DNA from 3 places in the Endozoicomonas sp. genome. Region 2 is predicted to be linked to each of the others. Evidence: predicted binding sites of a transcription regulator. Region 2 holds the regulator's gene; each other region holds the start of a gene.
The links. Region 2 encodes FNR, which switches genes on or off when oxygen is low (the NO sensors DNR and NnrR bind a similar motif). Its sites were predicted from a motif close to TTGATNTANATCAA; they were not measured.

Region 1 (5,105 bases), 2.6 Mb from region 2:
ACCTGGTTAATGGTATTAAGCTTCAGGGGCAGATTGAGTCTTTCGATCAGTTCGTTATTCTTCTTAAGAACACAGTGAGTCAGATGGTCTACAAGCACGCTGTTTCTACTGTTGTCCCAAGCCGTCCAGTTCGTCTGCCAATGCAGGGTACTGATCAGCCTGAGCATGAGTAATCTTGCATGATGCATCTTGAGGGCGCATAGGCGCCTTTAGGTGTTTCCTGTTTATTTTAATAATGAGCCATGTGGCGCTGTCTTATTTTCAGGTTTCTCTGAGCTGGTTCCCAGCTGTTATGCGCGCGGTTCGTGGCTTTTTAGGAGATCTATTTGTTTTTTGACCGCCATGAGGGTGGTGAAGCCGCAGTTCTCGTTCATCTGGAATTGAACGATGATCGTGAGCGGGAAGACCCCCAGGAATTCATGGAGCTGGTGCGCTCCGCTGGCGTTGAGTCTGCCGCATTTATTACCGCAGGCTGCAAACATCCCAATCCCCGTTTCTTTGTCGGTCCCGGCAAAGTTGAAGAAATCCGTCAGCTGGTTGTACTGCACGATGTCGATGTTGTGCTGTTTAATCATGCCCTCTCACCAAGCCAGGAACGTAACCTTGAAAAAGAGTTGCAGTGCAGGGTTATTGATCGTACTGGACTGATTCTGGATATATTTGCCCAGCGTGCCAGAACCTTTGAAGGTAAGCTGCAGGTTGAGCTGGCTCAGTTGCAACACATGAGTACACGACTGGTTCGTGGCTGGACCCACCTTGAGCGGCAGAAGGGTGGTATTGGCCTCAGAGGACCGGGTGAAACCCAGCTGGAAACTGACCGTCGTCTTCTCAGAGCGCGTATCAAAAGCATAAGCCGTCGTCTGGAAAAGGTACGTAAGCAGCGTGAGCAGGGGCGACGTTCCAGGCAGAGAGCAGAAGTTCCTCAGGTTTCACTGGTTGGATATACAAATGCCGGTAAGTCGACACTTTTTAACCGCGTGACGGAATCTGTGGTTTACGCAGCTGACCAATTGTTTGCCACCCTTGACCCAACACTGCGCAGAATTGATTTACCGGATATTGGACCAGTAGTACTTGCAGATACTGTAGGCTTCATCCGTCATCTTCCTCATAAACTGGTTGAGGCATTTCGAGCAACACTTGAAGAAACCCGCCAGGCTGATCTTCTACTGCATGTGATTGACAGTCATGATCCAGAACGTCTGGAAAACATGGATCAGGTTCATTCGGTATTAAAAGAGATCAATGCCGATGAAGTGCCGCAACTGGAGGTCTATAACAAGATTGACCTTTTGCAGGGTGTAGAACCGAAAATTCAGCGAAATGATGAAGGGCGGCCTGTTCGGGTCTGGGTATCGGCGGTTACCGGTGATGGTGTTGACCTTCTTCAGGAAGCCATCAAAGAGTTGCTTTCGGATGATATGCTGCAGGGACAGTTAACCCTGAAGCCAGCCCAGGGGCGTATTCGAGCCCGTCTCTACAAGCTGGGGGCTATTCAGTCAGAAGCCTACTCTGAGAGTGGTGATATCGTTCTGGATATTCGTTTGCCAAAACCCGATTTTGAACGCATTTCCAAGCAGGAAGGCCTTGGCGACAGTTGTTTTCATTCCACGCTCTAATAACGATGCGGTTTGTACGTATTGATCCAGATCAATACGTGCAGATCCCTTTCTCTTCAATATTACCTTTCTGTTGTTTCTGCTGACTGTTTACCAGTAAAAAATATTGGGTTCCTCATTTGTTGGGCCCAGGTAAACAGCAATAACTGGATATTGGTAAGTTTTCTGACAGCAGGGAAAACTCACTTACAAAATGGATTGCAGTGATGCTGAATGCTGAAAGTGCGGTATTGGATAATAATTCAGAAGAGTTATTCCCCTGGTCGGATAAACTCTGTGTGGGTATAGAAGAGATTGATGCCCAGCATCGGGTTCTGGTGGATCTGCTCAATGAGCTGCACCGTGCTATTCATGAAAGGCATGGATCAGAAGTTGCTCATGAAATTCTGGGGCGTTTGGTAGAATACACCCGGATTCATTTTACGGTAGAAGAGTCATTGATGCGGGTACTCGGATACCCGGATTATGAAGAGCATAAAAAACATCACACTCAACTGATTGATCAGGTGAATGGCCTGCATGAGAAGGTGGGGCAGGGGCAGCAGGTCAGCTTTGAACTGCTTCATTTTTTAAGAGTCTGGCTGACCAAGCACATTATGGAAGAGGATCGGGAATATGTTCCCTTTATGCTTTCAAAAGGTGTAGCTGCAAATTATAAAAAGCGTTCCTGGCTGGACCGAATATTTCATCACGAATGATGGATGAAATTTGGGCGAAACAGCTCTAATTCGGTGTTTGTAAAGAAAATCCGTTGCGGTCTTTACCAATTCGGCTTGCGCTATTCGCTATCCAAACTCTACAATCTGGCTCAGGAACTATCTTTACGGTGCACGTCATATCGAGTGCCCGTAAAGGTGTGACAGGATCCCGGACAGCAAGGATACGTTGCATTTTTTACTCCCCTGTGGTGGAGTGAAAGTTGATGGCTGCTCTGGAAATTTATCCTGCGACGTCATGTCATACCTGGCAGGCTCTCAAGGTCTGAAGGTGACTATGGTATGCACATCCTCTGATGGACCGGCAATTGATTTAATAGCATGTCGTCCCCAGTAACAGGGATGCTCAAACCAAAATTCAATTTGATGCTGACTCTACGGAGACATATATGGCCTGGAACGAGCCGGGTGGAAATAACCAGGATCCATGGGGCGGTGGTAACAAAGGCGATAAGCAAGGACCACCGGACCTGGATGATGCTTTTCGCAAATTTCAGGAAAAACTGAATTCCATGTTTGGGGGAGGTCGTAAAGGCGGTTCCGGGGGTGGTGCCCAGGCAGGCTCTTCTTCCGGAATGTTTATTGGCATCCTTATTCTGGCTGTTGCTGCTTATATCTGGAATGCGGTCTATACCGTTGATGAAAAGGAGCAGGCCGTCATTCTTCGGTTTGGTGAGTATGCAGAGACTGTTGGCCCTGGTCTGCATATGTACTTTCCTCCTATTGAAACCAAGTTTCAGGAGCGGGTTACTGAACTTCGGACGTACAACCTTCTGCAGCAAATGCTGACTGAAGACGAGAATATCGTCGAAGTGGCCATGTCGGTTCAGTACAACATTGAAGACATCAAAGACTATGTGCTCAACGTTGCCAAGCCTCTGGTGAGTCTGGAAGAAGCGACACAAAGTGCTCTGCGCCATGTTGTTGGTGGTTCCGAGATGTATCAGGTGTTGACTGAAGGCCGTGAAGTGATGGGTATTGAAGTGCGCGATCGCCTTCAGGCCTATCTGGACAGCTACGGTACCGGCCTGAATGTTGCCAAGGTCAACATTGAGAGTGCTCATCCTCCAAAAGAAGTGCAGGCAGCGTTTGATGACGTTATCCGCGCCCGTGAGGACGAAGAAAGAGCTAAGAACAAGGCTCAGGTGTATGCCAACAAGATCGTTCCTGAAGCCCGTGGTCAGGCTCAACGTATCATCGAGAATGCCAACGGTTACCGTGATGAGGTTGTCGCTAAGGCAGAGGGTGAAGCGGATCGTTTCGTGAAGCTGATGGGCGAATATAAGCGGGCTCCGGACGTCACCCGTGAGCGTCTGTACATTGAAACCATTGAAGAAGTGTTCAGTAAGTCCAACAAGGTCCTGGTGGATGTTGAAGGTGGCAATAACATGATGTATCTGCCGCTGGATAAACTGACACAGTCTCATGGCAGCAGCAATATGCCTTCCAGACAGCTGTCAGCACAGGAATTAAACGAGATTACCACCCGGGTGACAGAAGAATTGAATAAGCGCGTCAATAGCTCGCGAGTCAGTGGAGGGAGGGTAAGTCGATGAGTCAGAAAGCCTTCACTGGACTGATTATTTCCCTGGTTGTTGTGATACTGGCATGGGGGAGTTTGTTTGTTATCTCCGAGCGGGAGAGAGCGGTTCAACTTCGTTTTGGTCAGGTGGTTCGCGACAGCATTCCTCCGGGCCTGCATGTGAAAATCCCGCTGATTGACAAGGTAAAGGTGTTCGATGGTCGTCTGCAGACGCTTGATGTTCCATCCGAGCGTTTCCTGACGCTTGAGCAGAAAGCGGTTATTGTGGATTCCTACATCAAGTGGCGAATTCATAATGTCTACGACTTCTACCGTGCAACGGCGGGGGATGTATTCCGTGCCAGCAACCTGCTTGCCCAGCGTGCTGAGTCCAGTATGCGGAACCAGTTTGGTAGCCTCACTCTGAACGAAGTGGTCTCTGGCCAGCGTGACGAGATGATGGATGAACTGACTAAAACGCTGAATGAAGTTGCCCAGAAGGAGCTTGGTGTCAGCGTTATGGATGTTCGTATCAAGCGGATTGACCTGCCTCCACAGGTCAGTGACTCCGTATTCGAGCGGATGTCATCCGAGCGTGAGAAAGAGGCTCAGGACTATCGTTCCCGTGGTCAGGAGATGGCAGAAGGTATCATGGCGAATGCCGACCGTGAAAAGCGGGTGGTTCTGGCCGATGCCTATCGTCAGTCTGAAATGGTTCGTGGTGATGGGGATGCCAAATCCGCTGAGATTTATGCCAAAGCTTATCAGCAGGATCCGGAGTTCTATGCTTTCTATCGTAGCCTTCAGGCCTACAAAGAGAGCTTTGGAGAGTCTGGTGACATCATGCTGATTGAGCCGAAAGGTGATTTCTTCCGCTACTTTAACCACGATAAGCAAGGCAAATAATGAACTCTTGCTAATAGAGTGGTAATATTATCAAAACCGGGCCTCGCCCGGTTTTTTCGTGTGTGGGTTCATTGAACGTGTGGCTATGAACTCATGGCCATGCTGGGATCTAATACCGGTTGTGCTTCCTGACTCTCGTTATGAGCATGAAAGCTTGAGCTTTAGTTATGGCGATGATTGCCAACGCAGGATAAAGCTCAAATCTTCAGCACAACAGGGAGTTAGAAAGTTCGATTGGTATCATCAGCGGAGAATGGACAATGGACTTTGGGCAGCAATTGTTGATTGCTTTCAGCTTGATGCTGGTGCTTGAGGGGGTTGTGCCATTTCTTTACCCACAAC
Region 2 (16,087 bases):
GAAGAGCAGGAACTGGTGCTTTAATTTTCCAATGGGGTTGTGCACTCAATGCTGTGGTTAATGCCAGAGCGTATAACAAACCAGCACTATCATACGGGAAAAAACATAAAAAACAGCACGCAAATTCTGCTTTTGCAAATCGTTTACAAGGAAGAAGGCAGAAACCCTGTGGTCAAGGCTTTTACAACGACTGACTATCAGGTACTTCAGCCCCAAACAGGCAAACGGCTAAAGCTCAACAACTCTGTTTAGAACAGAAGCAACTGGCTCATTTTTTGATCGGATATTGATCCAGATCAATACACCCTCACTTCGGTTTACCCACAATAACCACCAATCTCATAAGTATAACCCGAAGGTAACATGGAGCATGAGCACTGCAACGTTACAGCCGACCTATAACTACAAGGTAGTTCGGCAGTTTGCCATCATGGCCGTGGTCTGGGGAGTTGTTGGTATGGCGGTAGGCCTGCTGATTGCCTCTCAGATGGTCTTTCCTGAACTCAATCTGGGCCTGCCCTGGACCAGCTTTGGACGCTTAAGGCCACTGCATACCAATGCGGTGATTTTTGCGTTTGGCGGCTGTGTCCTGTTCGCAACGTCCTACTACATCGTCCAGCGCACGTGTCAAACGACACTGGCCATGCCAGGACTCGCTGCTTTCACCTTCTGGGGATGGCAGCTGGTGATTGTTGCTGCCGCCATTACTCTCCCCCTGGGCATTACCTCTTCCAAAGAGTACGCCGAGCTTGAGTGGCCCATTGATATTCTGATCGCCGTTGTCTGGGTCAGTTACGCGCTGGTCTTCTTTGGCACCATCATGAAGCGCAAGAGCAAGCACATCTATGTGGCTAACTGGTTCTTTGGCGCATTCATTATTACGGTTGCCGTACTCCATATCGTTAACAGCGCATCTCTGCCTGTCAGCCTGACCAAGTCTTATTCTGCCTACGCGGGTGCCATGGATGCCATGATTCAATGGTGGTATGGCCACAATGCGGTAGGTTTCTTCCTGACCGCTGGTTTCCTGGGCATGATGTACTACTTCGTGCCAAAACAGGCCGAGCGTCCGGTTTACTCCTATCGTCTGTCCATCGTGCACTTCTGGGCACTGGTTGCCATCTATATCTGGGCTGGCCCACACCACCTGCACTACACCGCACTGCCTGACTGGGCTCAGAGTCTGGGCATGGTAATGTCCCTGGTCCTGCTGGCTCCTTCCTGGGGTGGCATGATCAACGGCATCATGACCCTCTCCGGCGCATGGCATAAACTGCGGACCGACCCGATCCTGCGCTTCCTGGTGGTTTCCCTTTCCTTCTATGGTATGTCCACCTTTGAAGGACCAATGATGGCCATCAAGACCGTTAACGCCCTGTCTCACTACACTGACTGGACTATTGGTCATGTACACTCTGGAGCCCTGGGCTGGGTAGCCATGGTGTCATTCGGCTCTCTTTATCATCTGATCCCAAGACTGTACGGCAAAGAGCAAATGTACAGCGTTGGCCTGATCAATACGCACTTCTGGCTGGCAACCATCGGCACCGTGCTATACATCGTTGCCATGTGGGTGAACGGTATCACTCAGGGCCTGATGTGGCGCGCAGTGAACGAAGACGGCACCCTGACCTACAGCTTCATTGAGTCCGTAGAAGCCAGTGGCTTCGGCTACATTGTCCGCGCTATTGGTGGTGCCTTCTTTGTCCTTGGCATGCTGATAATGGCTTACAACGTATACCGCACTGCCAGTGAATCGGAGGATGACTCCCTCGAACTCAACCCGACCACTGCGCCGGTTGAAGGGAGATAATAATAATGGCTAGCAAGCACGATATTGTTGAAAAGAACCTTGGCCTGATGGTGATACTGGTGGTAGTTGCCATCAGTTTCGGCTCTCTGGTTGAGATCGTCCCGCTCTTTTTCCAGAAAGAGACCACTCAGCCCGTTGATGGCCTGAAGCCCTACAACGCGATGCAGCTGGAAGGTCGAGACATATACATCCGTGAGGGCTGCGCAGGCTGTCACTCCCAGATGATTCGTCCGCTGCGCGCCGAGGTTGAGCGTTATGGGCACTACTCGGTCGCCGGTGAGTCTGTTTACGACTACCCATTCCTCTGGGGTTCCAAGCGTACTGGCCCAGACCTTGCGCGGGTTGGTGGTCGCTATTCTGATGACTGGCACCGTGCACACCTGATCAATCCACGTGATCTAGTGCCTCAATCCATCATGCCCGCTTACCCATTCCTGGCAGACAACAAGCTGGATGGAAAGCTGACGGCAAGAAAGATGGAGACGTTACGCACGCTGGGTGTTCCTTATACCGATGAAGATATTGCCGGCGCCAAAGATGCCGTAAAAGGGCAAACCGAGCTGGACGCTCTGGTGGCTTATCTCCAGGGACTGGGCACCGTTATTTCGAGTAAGCGCTGATGGATATCAATACGATTCGAGGACTGGCGACACTGGTCGCCCTGATCGCATTTCTATCGGTGGTCTTCTGGGCATACAGCAGCAGACGTAAAGGCGACTTTGATGAAGCCGCCTCCCTGCCATTTGCTGATGACTCAGAAGCAGGTGCTCTTGATGCCGATGCAACAAACAGCCACCGGGAAACCCATAAGAACTCCCAGAAAAGAGGAGTAGCATAACGATGAGTAATTTCTGGCACTGGTGGATCGTGTTACTGACCTCTGCCTGCCTTGTACTGGTCACCTGGGTTCTGTTTTCAACTCGCAAAGCCCAGCGCAAGGAAATGACCGAAGAGACCACCGGTCACGCTTATGATGGCATTGAGGAATATGATAACCCTCTGCCCCACTGGTGGTTCATCATGTTCATAGCCACCCTGGTATTTACCGTTGGCTATCTGATTCTCTACCCCGGCATGGGTAAGTGGGAAGGCGTCCTTGGCTGGACTCAGGTTAAAGAGCTGGAACAGGATCAACAGAAGCATGACCGCAAGTATGCTCCTGAGTTTGCCCGCTACGCTGCAACCCCGATTGAGGAACTGATTAAAAACCCGAAGGCCCTGAAAATGGGTGAGCGGGTATTTATCAACAACTGTGCGCTTTGTCACGGTATGGATGCCGGCGGTAACTTCGGCTTCCCAAATCTTGCCGACAGCGACTGGCTCTACGGTGGTTCACCTGACGCGATTAAAGCAAGTATTGCTCACGGCCGTCAGGGGCAGATGCCTGCCTGGGGTGCCGTTATTGGTGATAAAGGCGTGAAACAGGTTGCCAGCTACACCCGTGAACTGTCCGGCATCGATACCGGTGCCAGCGAAGCGGATCTGGAAGCGGGCAAAAAGATCTTCAGTACAACCTGTGCTGTTTGTCATAACTCGGATGGCACAGGCAACTTTGCCCTGGGCGCTCCGAACCTGACCAACAATACCTGGCTGTACGGATCAAGCCAGGCTCAAGTGGAATACACCATCCGTCAGGGACGAAATGGCGTTATGCCACCATGGAAAGACATTCTCGGGGAAGAGAAAGTTCACCTGGTGACTGCTTATGTCTACAGCCTGACCCACAAGACTGAATAGCCTTGATGCCGGGTGCCTGTAGGAGTTAACACTGACCTACTGCGAAAAAGCCGGACTTTTTCTCGCTACGGCAGGTTAAGTCCGGCAGGCTCCTGGAAGAGCACAAAGAGGACCCTTTGTGCTCTACCCCTTTTAATAGGCTCATATAAGCCCAGAGGGGTTACTTGCTGAAAATCCATAAAAACCTTACCGGTATATTTGGGCGCTATGAACAAACACAATGCCAATCAGGAACCGGAACTGATCGATCTCTATCAGAAGCCTGACAAGATCTATACCAGAAGTTTCTCAGGTCGCTTTCGAACACTTCGCCTGGCTGGCGGTACATTCCTCTTCTTCCTTTTTTTTGGCACCTGCTGGATCAACCTTAATGGTCGCCAGGCCATTCTCTTTGACCTGCCCGCCAGACAATTTCACATCTTCGGCACCACCTACTGGCCCCAAGACTTTATCCTGCTCTCCTGGCTACTGATTATCTGTGCCTTTGGCCTGTTTGCATTAACGGTTTTTGCCGGACGAATCTGGTGCGGGTACACCTGCCCCCAAAGTGTCTTCACCTGGGTGTTCATGTGGGCAGAGCGGATTACCGAAGGTGAACGAAACCGCAGAATGAAGATGGACAAAGAGCCCATGTCCATTGAGAAATTTCTGCGCAAGAGTGCCAAACACATTCTCTGGCTGAGTGTCGCTTTTGCTACAGCACTCACCTTTGTCGGTTATTTCATTCCTGTCCGGCAACTGGTATTTGACATAGCCACGCTTGACGTTGCCCCCTGGGGCGTTTTCTGGCTCGGTTTCTTCACCCTGGCAACCTATGGTAATGCAGGGTATCTCCGGGAGCAGGTCTGCATTTACATGTGTCCATACGCCCGCTTCCAGAGCGTCATGTTTGACAACGATACGCTGGTCGTTGCTTACGACAAAGATCGCGGAGAGCAGCGTGGCCCTCGCAAGAAAAGCGCTGACCATAAAAACATGGGGCTAGGAGATTGCGTGGACTGCAGTGTCTGCGTACAGGTCTGCCCCACTGGTATCGATATCCGTGATGGACTCCAATATCAATGCATAGGCTGTGCTGCCTGCATCGATGCCTGCGACACCATCATGGACAAGATGGGCTATGACAAAGGCCTGGTACGGTACACTACTGACAACGAACTTGCAGGCCAGAAGACCCATTGGCTTCGCCCCCGTCTGATCGGGTATAGTTCAGCATTATTTATCATGATCTGTCTGTTTATCTTCAGCCTTGGCCATCGTATTCCGCTGGAGCTGGAAGTACTCAGGGATAGAAATGTACTTTACCGGGTCATAAATGAGGACCAGGTAGAGAATATCTACACACTGAAAGTCGCTAACAAAGACCAGCAGCTCCATGAAATCAAAATACAGGTGGCTGGTATTGAAAATCTGAAAATAGCGGGCAAAACCGCCATTTTGGTAGAGCCAGGCAGTGTGGAGCAGGAAATCATCAGGGTTATCGCTCCTTTGATTGATGGAGCCCCCACCACACGGCCGGTTCGCTTCAGCATCAGTTCCAGTCAGCCCGGACTGGAAGCCATTACCGCTGAAAGCCGATTTATGGTGCCCGGACGATAGAGGAAACCCTGTACCATGACGCAGTCGACAACGAAAGATACTCTGACAGGAAGCCACCCTTCGGCTCATAAAGAACCTTTTACCCCCTGGTACCGGGAGCCCTGGGCCTGGTATATCGTGGGCATTCTAATGGTCACGTTTGCCTGGGGTAGCTTCCAGGTCTACACCGCGTTCACTCATCAGGACAGCGTGGTCATTGATGACTATTACAAGAATGGTAAAACCATCAATCAGGACATGACCCGGATTGAAAATGCCCGGACCATGGCCGTTGAAGGCACACTGACCATCGATGAGCTGATCGGTGAAGTCAGAGTGAAGATGCAGGGAAACCCGGATGTATGGCCTCAACAGCTTAAACTCAGCTTTCTTTCACCGGTCTTTAAAGACAAAGACAAAGCCATCATGCTGACCCGGTCATTCGGCATGGCTTCGAATGTAGCCTCTGACGCTACGCAACCAGAACAAAACCCGATCTATGTCGGCCAGCTGGAAGAGCTGGTTGCCGGTCGTTACTACCTGCAACTGGAAACTCTGGACGAATTGATTCCGGAAGTGGGCTATGAAACAGGCTGGAAGATCACTCTGGAGGCCATCGTCTCACCGGAAACCCCAATTACCCTGAAAAACCCGGATGCCTGATGACCGATACCCGTTGCTTTCATTGCACACTGCCGGTCAGTGAACCGGTCGTTTTTTTTGCAGAAGTTGAAGGAACACAGCAGCCCATGTGCTGTCCGGGCTGTAAGGCAGTAACCGAAGCCATCGTTGCCGGTGGACTTGAAAATTATTACCAGCACCGAACCGAAAGCGCCAATCAGGTCAATGACCTGAATCAGCGACTGCAGGAAGAGCTGCAGATCTATGACCGTGAACAGGTGCAAAAGGATTTTGTCAGAGCTGCTGATCTGGCATCCAACAACCAAGAAGAGCATCAAAGCAACCACCTGACTGCCAACCTGCTGATTGATGGCATCACCTGTGCTGCCTGTGTCTGGTTACTGGAAAACCATCTGGAAGCACTGAAGGGGGTTGAGCAGGTCAATGTAAACCTCAGCACCCATGAGGCACAGATCACCTGGTCTAACAGCGAGATCCCCTTAAGCTCGATTCTGCTGGAAGTTCACAGAATCGGTTATAAGGCATTCCCATGGCGTGCTGACCAGCAGGAAGCCCTGCTGAAAAAAGAAAACCGAACCTTTATACGTCGCCTTGCTGTTGCCGGTATTGGTGCCATGCAGGTGATGATGTATGCCATCGCCCTTTATTCAGGCGCGATCAGTGAAGATATGCCGGAAATTTACCGGGACCTGATCCGAATCTTCAGTGCCGTAATCGCGACCCCTGTCGTTTTGTACTCTGCAGCCCCTTTCTTCAAGGCGGCCTGGCGGGATATAAAAATACGACATCTTGGTATGGACGTTCCGGTATCAATTGCTATTGGCGGTGCCTACCTTGCCAGCCTGTGGGCAACCTTCTCCGTTTATTTCTTCGCTGAAGGCTCCAGTGGCGAAGTCTATTACGACTCTGTCTCCATGTTCACCTTCTTCCTGCTGACTGGCCGTTACCTTGAGCTTCGCGCCCGCCATGCAACCGCCAGGGCTGCTCGCGCGCTGACCAACCTGCTGCCCCCCAGCTGCCTGAAAGAAGTGGATGGCCAGTATGAACGAGTCCCGGTTGCAGATCTGCAACCAGACGACAGAGTAAGAATTCTTCCCGGTGACGCCATTCCTGCAGACGGCATCCTGACCAGTGGCTCCACCAGCGTTAATGAAGCCATGTTGACCGGAGAATACCTGCCCATCGAAAAACAGCCCGGCGATACGCTTCTGTGCAGCAGTATCAATGTGGATCACCCTATTGAGCTTAAGGTGACCAAAGTCGGCGAAGAGACCCGGGTAGCCGGCATTATCCAGCTGCTGCAAAGGGCGCAGCAGGATAAACCCACTATCGCCAAGATTGCCGACAAGGTGGCCGGCTGGTTTGTTGCCTGTGTTTTGCTGGTCGCCATTGGCGTCTACTGGGGCTGGTCTGGCATTGCTCCCGAAGATGCGTTCTGGATTACTCTGTCGGTTCTGGTAGTGACCTGTCCCTGTGCCCTGTCCCTGGCCACTCCAGCAGCACTGACCGCTGCCACTGGCTACCTGCACCGACTTGGCCTGCTGGTGACCCGTGGCCATGTTCTGGAAGGGCTGAAAACCATCGACCATGTGATCTTTGATAAAACAGGCACCTTAACCAAAGGTGAACTCTCACTGAGCCAGGTCGTTCCTCTCGATAACTGCAACCACTCAACAGAGGCATTGCTCCAGCGGGCTGCAGCACTGGAGGCACACTCTGAGCACCCTATTGCCAAAGCCTTCCTCTTCAAAGTGGATTCGCTTGATGAGCAGGCTCATGATGTTAAGAATCATCTTGGTCAGGGGATAGAAGGAACCATTCGCAGTCACCTTTATCGCATCGGGCGGCCAGATTTTGCCTTCACCTCCGGCAAGCTCGCAACACCAGAGCAGGATGGGCAGTGGCTGCTAATGTCTGAAAGTACTGATCAGAAATCCTGGCAACCGCTATGCTGGTTCAGAGTTACCGACAGCCTGCGTCCTGAGGCTGCTAATACAATCCAACGACTCCACCAGATGGGTAAAACTATCACACTATTAAGTGGCGATGCCGAGCCTGTTGTGGCTTCGACGGCTGAATCTCTGGGTATACGGCAGTGGAAGTCCGAAAGCAGCCCGGATGACAAATTGCACTATATCCAGAAACTGCAGAGCCAAGGCCATAAGGTCTTAATGGTAGGTGATGGCATCAATGATGTTCCCGTTCTGGCCGGTGCGGATATCTCCATGGCCATGGGCAACGCCTCTGACCTGGCTCGCACCAGCGCTGACGCAGTGTTGATTTCCGGAAACCTTGAACGGTTGGCCGATGCCTTTAACCTGACTGCAAGAACCCGGAAAATTATCCGTCAAAACCTGGCATGGTCCCTTGGCTACAATCTGGCCGCACTGCCTCTAGCCGCAGCAGGAATGATTGCTCCATGGATGGCGGCTACCGGCATGGCGCTCAGCTCACTGATTGTTGTGGCCAATGCCCTGCGACTAAACCGCCCAGGCAAACTGGTCAAGGAGCTGGACCCATCAGAAGAAGCTTATGCACACCTTGCACCCAGAGGAGCTGCCTGACCATGGAAAGCCTGATTATTCTTATACCTCTGGCCCTGATCCTGATCGCTGTAGCGATCAAAGTGTTCTTCTGGGCAGTTGACAACGGCCAGTTTGACGACCTTGAAGGGCCTGCGCACAGCATTCTTTTTGACGAGCCTCAACGCCCTCAACCATCAAAGAGTGATAAAACAGGCTCTTCAATAACAAAGTAATCCATTCACCCACGCTACTTAATATCATTGCGAGACGGAATATCCGGCTGCATTTCAATAACAAGGGAAATACAAGGCAGTAATGTATGACCATCAATGAAGTGCCCACTCTACTTTCCGCGTTGACTCTAGGGATACTTGGCAGTGCTCACTGCATTGGAATGTGCGGTGGCATCACCTCTGCGCTCAGTCTTTCCCTAGAAGGAAGGTCACGCTCACAGATCTTCTGGCTGATGCTGACCTATCATCTTGGGCGGGTTACCAGTTACAGCATTGCCGGCTTCCTTCTGGCCAGCATCGGCTGGTATCTGGGAGGCATCAGTCCGGAAGTAAAGATGGGGCTGCGCTACTTTGCGGCCATAATGCTGATCGCCATGGGGCTATACCTGACCGGTTGGTGGCGTGGTTTGACTCACCTGGAAAAGATCGGGCACAAGCTCTGGCAACATATCCAGCCCAAAGCCCAAGCTTTGCTTCCTATCAATAATTTCCCCAATGCCCTGGCTGTTGGCATGCTCTGGGGATGGTTACCCTGTGGGCTGGTATATAGCACACTGGCCTGGAGCGCTACTCAAGGACAACCTGTACAGGGTGCACTGTTAATGGCCTCATTCGGTATCGGCACCATACCCTCAGTTTTTCTGCTCGGGGCTTTCTCCAGACAGCTCAGCGGCATCATTCAAGCCAGTATCACCCGCAACCTCGCCGGTTTGTTGATCATCCTTTTTGGGTTGTGGTCTATGCCGGGGGCACACCAGAAGTGGTTGATGTCCGTGCTGCACCACTGATGGGGTAAAAGAAAAGCCCCTGATTTGAGACAGGGGCCTACGATATATATTGAGGTGGATTAATACGGCGCTGTACCACGGATTGGATAATTATTTTCCGGGTTACGAATCCAGGACAGCCCATTGACCAGGGCTTCGAGATCAGGACGAATAAAGGGGTTGTTGGCAATATCGACAACCTGAACGGTACCTTTCTCATTAATGACAAACAGGCCGGGCTCAGCAAAATTATGATCCGTTTCCTGCTCAGATCTGGGCACAGAGATATACAGCCCAAGCTCTTTCATTTGCCCTTCCGTCAACCCATAAGTCAATGGAAAGGAAACGTTCAGCTTTTCCGCATGCTCCTGCAGTTGCTCCCGACTATCACCGGAAGCAGCTACAATATCAACCCCAATATCCGCCAGCTGACTTTTGTATCCCTCAAGCTGATTCAGGTATTTGGTACACAGCGGGCAATGCTTACCACGGTAGATGATGACCAGTTGCCATGAAGCACCTTCCCTGGTCTTGCCTAAGACATGTTGCTGCCCCTGTAAATCCGGCAGACTTATCGCCGGAAACGGGCTATCCGCTGCAAGCTTGTTGGTATAGAGCATGAGACTGCCTCCTGATTATGCTGCCAGACATCATTCAATCGTTTCGTTCAATTTCAACGCTATCGTTCATAAGATGGCAGCAAACATAGTTTGTATAATGGCTCATCAAAAATACAAATCAGACCCCCTTCAGAATAAGAATCCTACCCAGGCATTATTTGCTCGATTTATAGCCAAAGAGCAGGTATCATTTCCGCTCTCTTAAATTTCACGCCATTTGCGACACTACTCCAATAACAACACGGAAAGACGAACCCATAAGGCATATTGAGTTCGGTTCTTACCTATTGACATCGATCAAAGAACAGCCTTGAAAATCTTTCTACACTATCCTGACGCATCATGACGTAATACAGACTGTTTTGCCTTAAGCTTTCCGGCACCGAAAGACAGATCTGAAGGCGAAAACACCGACTGACAAGACATGAAGATTACCGTTCGAGAGCAATGATGAATAGTGCACCAGTTTGGGATAAAGACCTGATTCACCGTTACAACCACTCAGGCCCGCGTTACACCTCCTATCCCACAGCAGTGCAGTTTGATAGCAGCTTTGATATTCAGAAATATCATCAAAATGCCCAGACCAGTGCTAGCAGCATCAAGCCGCTTTCACTCTACTTCCACATCCCGTTCTGCTCGCATGTCTGTTATTACTGCGCCTGCAATAAAATTGTGACCAAACACCGCGACCGTTCCAATATTTATCTGGAATACCTGTTCCGTGAAATAGAGATGCAATCGGCGCTATACAGCCATGAACAACGGGTTGAGCAACTGCACTTTGGGGGTGGTACACCCACCTTTTTGAGCAGGGAGCAGATTACAGACCTGATGGGACACATCAGCCAGCACTTCCAGCTGACCCACAGCGATACCGCAGACTACTCCATTGAGCTGGATCCAAGGGAAGTCGACTGGCCCATGATGAGTACGCTGAGAGATCTGGGCTTTAACCGAATCAGTATGGGCGTTCAAGACCTGAACCCAATAGTGCAGAAAGCCGTCAATCGGGTACAACCTGAAAGTATGATTCAATCGGTTCTTGATGCCTCCAGGGCAATGGCGTTCCGATCCGTACACATGGACCTGATTTATGGCCTGCCCTTCCAGACAACGAACAGCTTTATGGAAACCATTGAGCGGGTGATCGATATGACCCCGGATCGGTTATCACTGTTTAATTATGCGCACTTGCCACACCGCTTTAAGCCACAGCGCAGAATTAATGATCAGGATCTGCCGGCACCTGAAATGAAGCTGGAGATTCTTCAGCAGGCCACAGAAAAACTGCTGGATCAGGGATACATCTACATCGGCATGGATCACTTTGCCCTGCCAGATGATGAACTGGCCATTGCCCAGGAAGAAGGCACTCTGCACAGAAATTTTCAGGGTTATACCACCCACAGCCACTGCGACCTGATTGGCATGGGCGTTTCCTCCATCAGCCAGGTAGGCGACACTTACATTCAGAACAGTACTGATGAAGCCCAGTACTACTCCATGATCAATGAGAAACAGCTGCCGATGGTACGCGGACTGAAGATGACGAATGACGACAAGGTTCGTCAGGCAGTGATTACCCAGCTGATCTGCCACTTCAAACTAAGGTTCAGCGATATTGAAGAACAGTTTGGCATTCAATTCAGAGATTACTTCCGTGATGAGCTGGCCAGACTTGAGCCGATGATGGCAGACGGCCTTGTCAGCCTGAGTAGCGATGACATACTGGAAGTACTGCCCAAGGGAAAACTGCTGATCCGTAACATCTGCATGCAGTTTGACCATTACCTCAATCAACCCGAGATGAAAGAAAAGCCTCTGTACTCCAAGGTCATTTGATACATAAAGGGTTCCGTAGTTGTCACAAAACTTCGGAACCCTTTTCCAGCCACACAAAGCAACCACTGAAACAATTCTGCAAGAGTTGCCCCCCCCCCCACTCGCCTACCACTTATCAGAAAAAAACCGAAACTGACTACTATTTGTCACCACTCTCACATTGATTTACTTGAAACATAAGTGCAAAATCTGCCAGGTCAGTCAAATACCATGAACGAAAATTCAATCCTGTGACACAAGACAACGTCAGATTGATTTTCCAGGGATAAAGACATACAACCACCAGGAGCAATGACCGGTACTAAGTAGCTGACCATATGGAATCGAATATTTCTGGCTACTTGGGCAGGGACTATGCGAGGCACAACGGAGGGAGCATAGCTGTAGCTATGTGACCGGAGTTGTAACGACGCAGAGTGTCGGCACAAGGAGTCAGAAATAAATGGTTTCATATGGTTAGCTACTTATTATCAGGGTCAGCCCTGAGCTGGATAGACGACACAGCAGATGAAAGCTCATCGGAACATCCGCAGATTATGACGCCCTGCTGAAGCAGCACTAAACCCCTACTTTAGGTCTGCCCAGTTGCGTATATACCTGATTTACAGTCCGGTAACACTTTCCATAAAATGGTGTCGAATTTCGCAAATACGACTTTGAGGCCTCTCAATGACGTCAAAGCCCAACGTCCGACAGCCGAGCCATGTGGCCTGCAGAGACTGCAGCCTCAGCTCATTGTGCCTGCCACTGGCACTAAGCATTAAGGATATTGATCAGCTGGATCACATCATCAAGCGTGGGCGTCCTTTGAAAAAAGGCGAACACCTGTTTCTGGAAGGCGACCCCTTCACCAGTGTCTTTGCTGTTCGCTCAGGGGCTATCAAAACCTACACGGCTACCAATGAAGGTGAGGAACAAATCACCGGATTTTACCTGCCCAGCGAAATTCTTGGCCTGAGTGGCATGGACACCGATACCTATCCGGTTTCTGCCCAGGCAATGGAAACCACCATGATCTGCGAGATTCCTTTTGAACAACTGGAAACCCTTTCGGATCAGTTTCCGGAACTTCGTCGGCATCTGATGCGTCTGATGAGCAAGCGTATCCGTGAAGATCAGCAAATGATGATGCTGCTCTCCAAGAAAAACGCAGACGAGCGTATTGCCACGTTTCTGATCAACCTGGCCAGCCGTTTCCGCCGTCGTGGTTTTTCTTCCCAGTCGTTCCGACTCTCCATGTCGAGAAACGAAATGGGGAACTACCTGGGACTGGCTGTAGAAACGGTGAGCCGTGTATTCACCCGCTTCCAGAAGAATGGTCTGATCTCAGCCGTGGGTAAGGAGATCGAAATTCGCAACTCGGTTGAGCTCTGCGCACTGGCCGGCGGAAAAACGCTGGAGCCGAACCAGATTGCCACCAGCGCCTGACTTTATTCCCTAAAGAAGCTACCCTTTGAGGTGGCTTCTTCCTTTTATCCCATTGACTGATAGCGGCATGCTCTCTCCCATGCATACAAACGAAAGCTTATCCGTTCAGGAATATCTGCAATCCCAAATCAGAACCATACCGGACTGGCCTCATGAAGGTATCCTGTTCAGGGATATCACCACGCTGTTTGAAAACCCGGAAGCATGGCGCAAGACCGTCGATGTCATGGTTAAGCGTTATGAGAACCAGACTTTTGATCGTATTGGTGCTCTGGATGCCCGCGGCTTCCTGCTTGGCTCAACACTGGCCTATATTCTGAACAAGCCACTGGTGCTGTTCCGTAAGAAAGGCAAACTGCCTGGAAAAACCATCAGCGTAGAGTATGACCTTGAGTATGGAAAAGCAGTGCTGGAAATGCATGAAGACACCATGAATGCCGGTGAAAAAATCCTGTTGATGGATGACCTTATCGCTACAGGCGGCACATTGCTGGCAGCTGATCAGCTGGTCCGAAAAGCCGGAGCCAGCACTCTGGAAGCCGCTGCCATCATTAATCTGCCCGACCTCAAGGGTGCTGACAAGCTGAACGCAGCAGGCATTCCAACCTATACCCTGTGTGATTTTGAAGGCGAATAAGGCCATCATCAGTTCAGAATTTCAGGGATGATACGATATCTCTCATAGAGCCGACGCCTATCTTCCAGAGTCGGCTCCATGATCCTGTCCGGCAGGCAGGCAGAGAAGCCCTTAGCCGGAAGATACTTCCCCAGAAAAAAGGACTTTTCATATGGGAATCTGTGCCAAGGAACTGAGGCACTATGTTGTTCGCCCAGCACTCAAGCATCTGGGCATGTGGAGTCCAACTGCTGAAAACCTGCTCCTTGGTACCGCTGCAAGAGAGTCTGGACTCGGCTTTCACCTGAAACTTGCCAATCATCAAGCCCTTGGTATCTATCAGATATCACCACGCATGCACAGAAAGATCTGGGATCTGTTTCTTGCCCCAAACCCCGATCTCTCAAGCAAGGTTCGTGGACTGGCCAGCCAGCGAGAGTTTCTTTCCCACCCCCATCATGAACTTGCCACCAACCTGGTTTACGCCACGGCCATCGCATGGCTTATCTATCATCGATCCGGCATAAAGATAGAGAAAATTGATCAGAGCGATATCACCGCTATGGGCAAGTTATGGCAAAAGCAATTCCACAGTAGAAACCCGGGAACCATCCAGAGTTTCTGCGAAAGTTATCAAAAGATGATTATTGAATCAGGCAGCTCCACCGAGGAGTCAAAATACTTTAATCAGACTGCAGCCAAACCCGCCTGATACTATTTTACAGCCAGATGGTGGTAACCCAACTAACTGGATCGCGAAGCACACAAATAAAGACTAGCCGCCCCTTAGCATGCTTCGCGATCCCTTATACACACTATAACCCTCTGGCTTCTGCGCATTTAACACAAAGGTCAGCATAAGGCATAACCTCAAGGCGCTGAACAGGTATCTCTTTGCCACATGATAAGCAAAATCCATAATCCCCTTCAGTCATCCGATCAAGAGCCCGGTTAATTTTACCGAGTTCAATTACCGCTTCATTCCCAAGCGCATCAATAACTTCATCATTCTCCCGCTCCTGAGCCTGCTCAGACCAGTCTGCACTGTTTTTACGGGAAGCATCTTTTTTTATTTTACCCAGACGCGTATTGAGCTCATCCCTGCGAGCCAGCAACCATTTCTGCAATTTATCATGATCTGTCATTTTGCTACCCCTGCACAAAAATACTGGAGAACCCTGCTTTTATTCTATAAAGAATGGTTTTGTAAAAAGGTCACTCTTTACCATAACACAACGCTGAAAAACCTTATTCCAGTTCGTAAAAAACGGAAAAAGCGTTAATGACAACCTACGGGGAACTGATTATTTTCAGAAATCCTGAATTCAAATAGTAGATCATTGATACCGTCAGCGTAATATTCTCTATCAATAAAATACATCTTTTCTGCCCAATGGTCTTTTGCCACTACAGGCTTTCCGTTAAACACTGACTTGGTTGAATGGTAACCGGCAGATATAATCAGCCGATTTACACTGACAGCTAGCACAGGCCCTATGACAACCACCAACCTGACTGGTTCTGAAAAATACAGTTTCAATAAACTCCAGAAAAAACTCAGACGTCTGACCGGAAGAGCCATCGAAGACTTCAACATGATTGAAGAAGGTGACCGGGTTATAGTTTGCCTGTCGGGCGGTAAAGACAGCTACACCATGCTGCACATCCTCATGAGCCTTCAGAAAAGCGCTCCAATCCATTTTGAGCTTATTGCTGTTAACCTGGATCAGAAACAGCCTGGTTTTCCAGAGCATATCCTGCCTGACTATCTTAACGGGCTAGGCGTACCGTATCACATCATCAACCGGGACACTTATTCCGTCGTCAAAGAAAAAGTACCTGAGGGTAAAACAACCTGCGGTCTTTGCTCACGCCTGAGAAGGGGCACCCTGTATGCTTTTGCAGAAGATATTGGTGCAACAAAGATAGCCCTTGGACACCACAAGGATGACATCGTAGAAACCATGTTCCTGAATATGTTCTATGGTTCAAGATTGTCCGCCATGCCACCGAAGCTGCGCTCTGACGACGGTCGCAACATCGTGATTCGCCCTCTGGCATATTGCCGGGAAAAAGACATAACCCGCTTCTCAGAGCAACTGGAGTTCCCAATCATCCCCTGTAACCTATGCGGCTCCCAGGAAAACCTGCAACGACAGAACATCAAGGCCATGCTGTCTGAATGGGAAAGAAAGCACCCAAGCCGTATTGAGTCCATTTTTACGGCAATGCAAAATATTGCGCCTTCACAAATGGCGGATACCGAACTGTTTGATTTCAAAA
Region 3 (5,105 bases), 1.1 Mb from region 2:
CTTCCGTCATGCCCATTGGAGCAAAAACAGGTGTAATGCTTTGACCAATTTTACTAAGCATCGAGTTCTGGGTGTTCTGGTGACCAAATGAACCATCCGTACCGATCGCGTTCAGGGTATTCAAGACGACCACAACCATCACAATGGCCTTACCGGCACGAATAATAAAGGACTTCAAACGATCCCAGGTGCGCAGAAGAACCTGGGTGACTGATGGCAAATGGTAGTTAGGTAACTCCATAATAAAGGGTGAGCTATCACCACCGAGAACGCTCTGCTTTAGAATCAGTCCGGTAAATATCGCAGCAAGAATACCCACCAGATACAGGATGAAGACCACATTCTGGCCTGACTCAGGGAAAAAGGCAGCAGCAAACAGCGCGTACACGGGTAATCGGGCACCACAGGACATGAAGGGAGCCATGGAGATTGTCAACAGCCGGTCCTTTTCATTATCCAGTGTTCTAGCAGCCATGATTGCTGGAACGTTGCAGCCAAAGCCGACCAGCATGGGAACAAATGCTTTGCCAGGAAGACCGAGAAAACGCATTAGCCGGTCAATAACAAAAGCAGCTCTGGCCATGTACCCCGAATCTTCCAGTATGGAAAGGAACAGGAACAGGAAAGCAATGACCGGGATAAATGTCGACACGGTCTGGATACCACCACCCACACCATCAGCCAGTAACGTCACTGCCCAGGCGGGGGTTCCAACAGAATTCAGCCAGTGACCCAGTCCGTCCACCAGCAGAGTCCCGGTAAAGATATCGAAAAAGTCGATAAAGGCACTGCCGAAGTTAATGGTGAACATGAACATCAGATACATGACACCGAGGAATATGGGGAACCCCAGCACCCGATTCAGTACGACACGGTCAATGGATTCGGTCAGCCGATGACTGGCAACCCCTCTCTCACGAATCACTGACTCCATAATGTGACCAACCACATCGTAACGTCGGCTGGCCAGAATAATATCCAGGTCTTCCTCAAGGGCTGCTTCAATGATATGGCGCTGCTGGGTAGCCACATTGACCACTTGCCAGGTCAGGTCTGGAAGAGGAATACTGTCACCTTCCAGTAACTTCAGTGCATACCAGCGCTGGGAAAGTGAGCTATCCAGAGCAGCTGATTCTTCAAGGGTCGACTCAATAACACTAATGGCCTTTTCCAGTTGTTCACCAAGGTTCAATGGTGGGGCCACTGAAATACCATTATTCAGAAAATCATTAATGTCCTTTAAAAAGACTTTGATGTTGCTTGTCTTACTGGCAACCAGCGGCAGCACTGGGCAGCCGAGTTCCTCAGAAAGCTTATCAATATCAATGTCCATGCCCTTTTCTCTGGCAACGTCCATCATATTGAGAACAACAATCACTGGTGCCCCCATATCCAACAATTGGGTTGTCAGATATAAGTTTCTCTCTATGTTTGATGCATCAAGAATATTGATGATCAAGTCCGCTTCACGTTTCAGGATATAATCACGGGCAACTTTTTCATCGAGAGAGACGTCGCTGTCAACAACATCAAGACAGTAGGTTCCAGGCAGATCAACGACTTCTATGGAGTTTTCTTCGAAAGTATAAAAACCACTGCGTTTTTCGACCGTTACACCAGGCCAGTTACCAACCCGCTGCCGGGCACCTGTTAACGCGTTAAACAGCGTTGTCTTACCACAGTTAGGGTTCCCTACGATTGCAACAACATGCTTATTCATACTCTGGCAACCTCAACAACTGCAGCTTCATCCTTTCGAATAGACAGTTGGAAGCCTCTAACTTCTAACTGGATTGGATCCCCCAGGGGAGCAACACGACAAACCGTGAACTGGGTTCCGGGGGTCAGCCCCATTGCCAGCAATTTTCGCCGATAGGCACTGCCAGCATCCAGAAAAGCCGTTACCCGGCCGCACTCGCCGGTTTTCAGCTCACCCAATGTCACCTTCATGTACTTCTCTCCACAGGCATCATAAGTCGATTTTGAAAGTCCTTTCTCTACACAGCAGGTAATGACCCTCAAACTACGACGAAAAAATTTGAACTCAAATCACATGCCAGGGGTAAAGCCTATTTTTTTGTAGGGTTTTTAGTATGAAATGGTTGGTGCCTGGCAAATTTTCAACTGATATGAATATATACGCAAATGAGAATGGTTACAATTTAGGACGCTGATAACTACTCCCATTATTGACCAATGTCAATTCATGTCAGTCATACGTATACCAATGTAAACCAGTATCAGATTGATAAGAGCTGAAAAGATATGCAGTGTAGACCGACTGACTGGCAGAACAACCAATCAGTCGCTTTGTGAAGAGATCAACGTCTGTCGACGAGTGTACTTTACGGAACGGATGGGTACATAGCACCGGACATAAACTGAAGTATCCGGTTTACCTGACAACTGTAACCAAACTCATTGTCATACCAGACATAAAGCACACAACGCTTTCCATCAACGATAGTGGCTTGACCATCCACAACTCCAGCACGACGGCTACCCACAAAATCACTGGAAACCGCTTCAACGGATGTTACGTAGTCCACCTGCTTCTGAAGTTTTGAATACAGTGACGTTTCCCTGATAAAGCTATTAAGCTCTTCAACTGTTGTCGCTTTACCAAGGGAAAGATTAAGGATGGCCAGTGACACATTAGGGGTTGGAACCCGAATAGCATTACCCGTCAACTTACCCTCAAGTTCAGGCAAAGCCTTGGCGACTGCTTTAGCTGCTCCAGTTTCGGTAATCACCATATTCAGGGCAGCACTGCGTCCACGACGCTCACCTTTGTGGTAATTGTCTATCAAATTCTGATCATTGGTGTAAGAGTGAACAGTCTCAACATGACCATGCTCTACACCATACTCATCATTGATTGCCTTCAAAACTGGGGTGATGGCATTAGTAGTACAGGAGGCAGCAGAAAGGATCTGATCCGCTGGTTCAATGTCTTTATGATTTACACCATAAACAATGTTCTTGATATCCCCTTTACCGGGTGCTGTCAGCAGGACTCTGGATACACCCTTTGACTGCAAATGAAGGCCCAGCCCCTCTTTATCACGCCATTTCCCGGTATTATCGACAACCACCGCATTGTTAATGCCATACTGCGTGTAATCGATAGAGTCCGGGGAGCTCGAATAAATAACCTGAATGGCTACACCATTGGCATAGATGACTTTATTCTCTTCATCGACAGAAATTGTGCCCTGGAAAGAACCATGGACAGAGTCACGGCGCAATAGGCTAGCGCGTTTCTGAAGATCATTGTCTGCACCACCAGGCCTGACAACAATGGCTCTCAAATTAAGGCCAGACCCACTGCCCGCACGTTCAATGAGAATTCTGGCCATCAACCGGCCAATCCGTCCAAAGCCATACAATACGACATCCTGACCTGGACCCAGAGTCTGTTTATGACCATTGGTCACTGACGCTACTTTCTCGGTTACATACTCTTCCAGTGACCGGCCCTCACCTTCGGTACGGTAGCCAACCGCCAGCTTTCCAATATCAATACGGGATGGGCCCAGATCCAGGTCTGCTAGAACTTCCAGTACAGGGAAAGTCTCACGAACAGAAAGACCATTATCCTCAATCTGGCGAACAAACTTGTGAGCTTTTAGGAGATTAATAACGGAGCGGTTAATGACGGGACGCCCAAACACAGACGTGACAACATTGTGATTTCTATACAGCCGGCCAATCAGTGGGATCATTGACTCAGCCAGCGCTTCGCGCTCTTTCCAGTCCTGAAAACGGTCTGCTACCACGATAAATTCCCGTTTATTATTATTATTTCAAATACAGCCCCTTCATTGGGACTTATGTTTCGTGGCTATTATCCCGATTGAAGGCAGCCAAAGCAACAAAGATTATCAAACATTAACACTGACAATATTTTCACCATTAACTTTCGCCCTCTAAGGTCATTTAAGCATGTGAATACTGGGAGAACCGTCTGACAAACGCTACAATCCACCTCTTTAATCCGTGAGTGTACAAATATCCATAGCTGTTTTCTTTAAAGCTTTCTGCATGCTGAGAATTACCAGCACAGAGGTGTCTGAGAAATCATATTGGACATTGTGACCAACGAATAACCGTTAATTCTGCTCGTCAAATTTACAAGTGGGACGATCTGGGTGGCTTTCTGGGAGTATTCCTGCAATATCATTACCCTCAGACAACTTCCCTGCATTTGGGGTAATCAGGAGGACCTTTAGGATTTTCATGTTTCAACACGCTATCCCTCTGCCAACTCACCCCGGCGATAAACTTCAGTGGGGAAACCTGTCTAAAGCAGGACCAGCCTTTGCCATTTCCTGTGCTGCGGTAATGGATGACCAGCCGCTGATGGTCATTACCCCAGACAGTGCATCGGCAAACCGCCTTGAGGAAGAATTGACCTTTTTTCTTGTCGAAAAAGAAAATATTGATGTCCAGCAAATGCCGGACTGGGAAATCTTACCTTACGATACATTCTCACCCCATCAGGATATCATTTCCCAGAGACTTTCTACCCTCTACCACCTCCCATCTGCAAACAGTCGAGGCAGAAAAAAAATCCTCATCGTCCCAGCTACTACGCTGCTGCATCGCCTCTGCCCAAAAAATTACCTTCTTGGTAGTTGTTTATCTGTGCAACCGGGAACCCGATTCATTATTGACGAAAGAAGAAGTCAGTTCGAACAGGCTGGGTATCGCTGTGTTGATTCAGTAATGGAACATGGTGAGTTTGCCATCCGCGGCTCTATTGTTGATATATTCCCAATGGGCTCTGATACGCCTTATCGAGTCGATCTCTTTGATGACGAAATAGAGTCACTAAGAACGTTCGACCCGGAAACCCAGCGCTCAATCGAAACGGTTGAGGAAATACAGCTACTGCCGGGACATGAGTTTCCGTTGGATAAACACGGAATAGAACTATTTCGAAGTAACTTTCGGGAAACCTTCGACGTTAATTATCGCGAATGCCCAATTTATCAGGACATCAGCGAAGGTATTGCCAGCCCGGGGATAGAGTACTACCTGCCTCTGTTTTTCAAAGAAACTTCAACGCTTTTCGACTACCTGCCAGAAAATACCCGCATACT

Region 1: the regulator FNR is predicted to act here: its motif matches at 1,641-1,654, upstream of ACOCLE_RS18245 (bacteriohemerythrin).
Region 3: the regulator FNR is predicted to act here: its motif matches at 2,190-2,203, upstream of ACOCLE_RS07065 (FeoA family protein).

The regions. Positions count from the first base shown of each region.
Region 1 covers NZ_OZ239981.1:4,048,468-4,053,572, reverse strand. Annotated here, with positions in the region: gene hfq (RNA chaperone Hfq) at 1-173, shown strand, start outside; gene hflX (ribosome rescue GTPase HflX) at 327-1,619, shown strand; gene ACOCLE_RS18245 (bacteriohemerythrin) at 1,826-2,317, shown strand; gene hflK (FtsH protease activity modulator HflK) at 2,725-3,891, shown strand; gene hflC (protease modulator HflC) at 3,888-4,763, shown strand; gene ACOCLE_RS18230 (DUF2065 domain-containing protein) at 5,024-5,105, shown strand, end outside.
Region 2 covers NZ_OZ239981.1:565,838-581,924, reverse strand. Annotated here, with positions in the region: gene ccoN (cytochrome-c oxidase, cbb3-type subunit I) at 371-1,813, shown strand; gene ccoO (cytochrome-c oxidase, cbb3-type subunit II) at 1,819-2,433, shown strand; gene ACOCLE_RS02570 (CcoQ/FixQ family Cbb3-type cytochrome c oxidase assembly chaperone) at 2,433-2,651, shown strand; gene ccoP (cytochrome-c oxidase, cbb3-type subunit III) at 2,654-3,550, shown strand; gene ccoG (cytochrome c oxidase accessory protein CcoG) at 3,758-5,149, shown strand; gene ACOCLE_RS02555 (FixH family protein) at 5,165-5,791, shown strand; gene ACOCLE_RS02550 (heavy metal translocating P-type ATPase) at 5,791-8,334, shown strand; gene ccoS (cbb3-type cytochrome oxidase assembly protein CcoS) at 8,337-8,528, shown strand; gene ACOCLE_RS02540 (sulfite exporter TauE/SafE family protein) at 8,615-9,316, shown strand; gene ACOCLE_RS02535 (redoxin domain-containing protein) at 9,376-9,915, opposite strand; gene hemN (oxygen-independent coproporphyrinogen III oxidase) at 10,363-11,760, shown strand; gene fnr (fumarate/nitrate reduction transcriptional regulator Fnr) at 12,466-13,188, shown strand; gene ACOCLE_RS02520 (adenine phosphoribosyltransferase) at 13,268-13,825, shown strand; gene ACOCLE_RS02515 (hypothetical protein) at 13,977-14,516, shown strand; gene ACOCLE_RS02510 (TraR/DksA family transcriptional regulator) at 14,620-14,949, opposite strand; gene ACOCLE_RS02505 (hypothetical protein) at 15,084-15,386, opposite strand; gene ttcA (tRNA 2-thiocytidine(32) synthetase TtcA) at 15,301-16,087, shown strand, end outside.
Region 3 covers NZ_OZ239981.1:1,630,331-1,635,435, reverse strand. Annotated here, with positions in the region: gene feoB (Fe(2+) transporter permease subunit FeoB) at 1-1,720, opposite strand, end outside; gene ACOCLE_RS07065 (FeoA family protein) at 1,717-1,950, opposite strand; gene ACOCLE_RS07060 (glyceraldehyde-3-phosphate dehydrogenase) at 2,346-3,725, opposite strand; gene mfd (transcription-repair coupling factor) at 4,240-5,105, shown strand, end outside.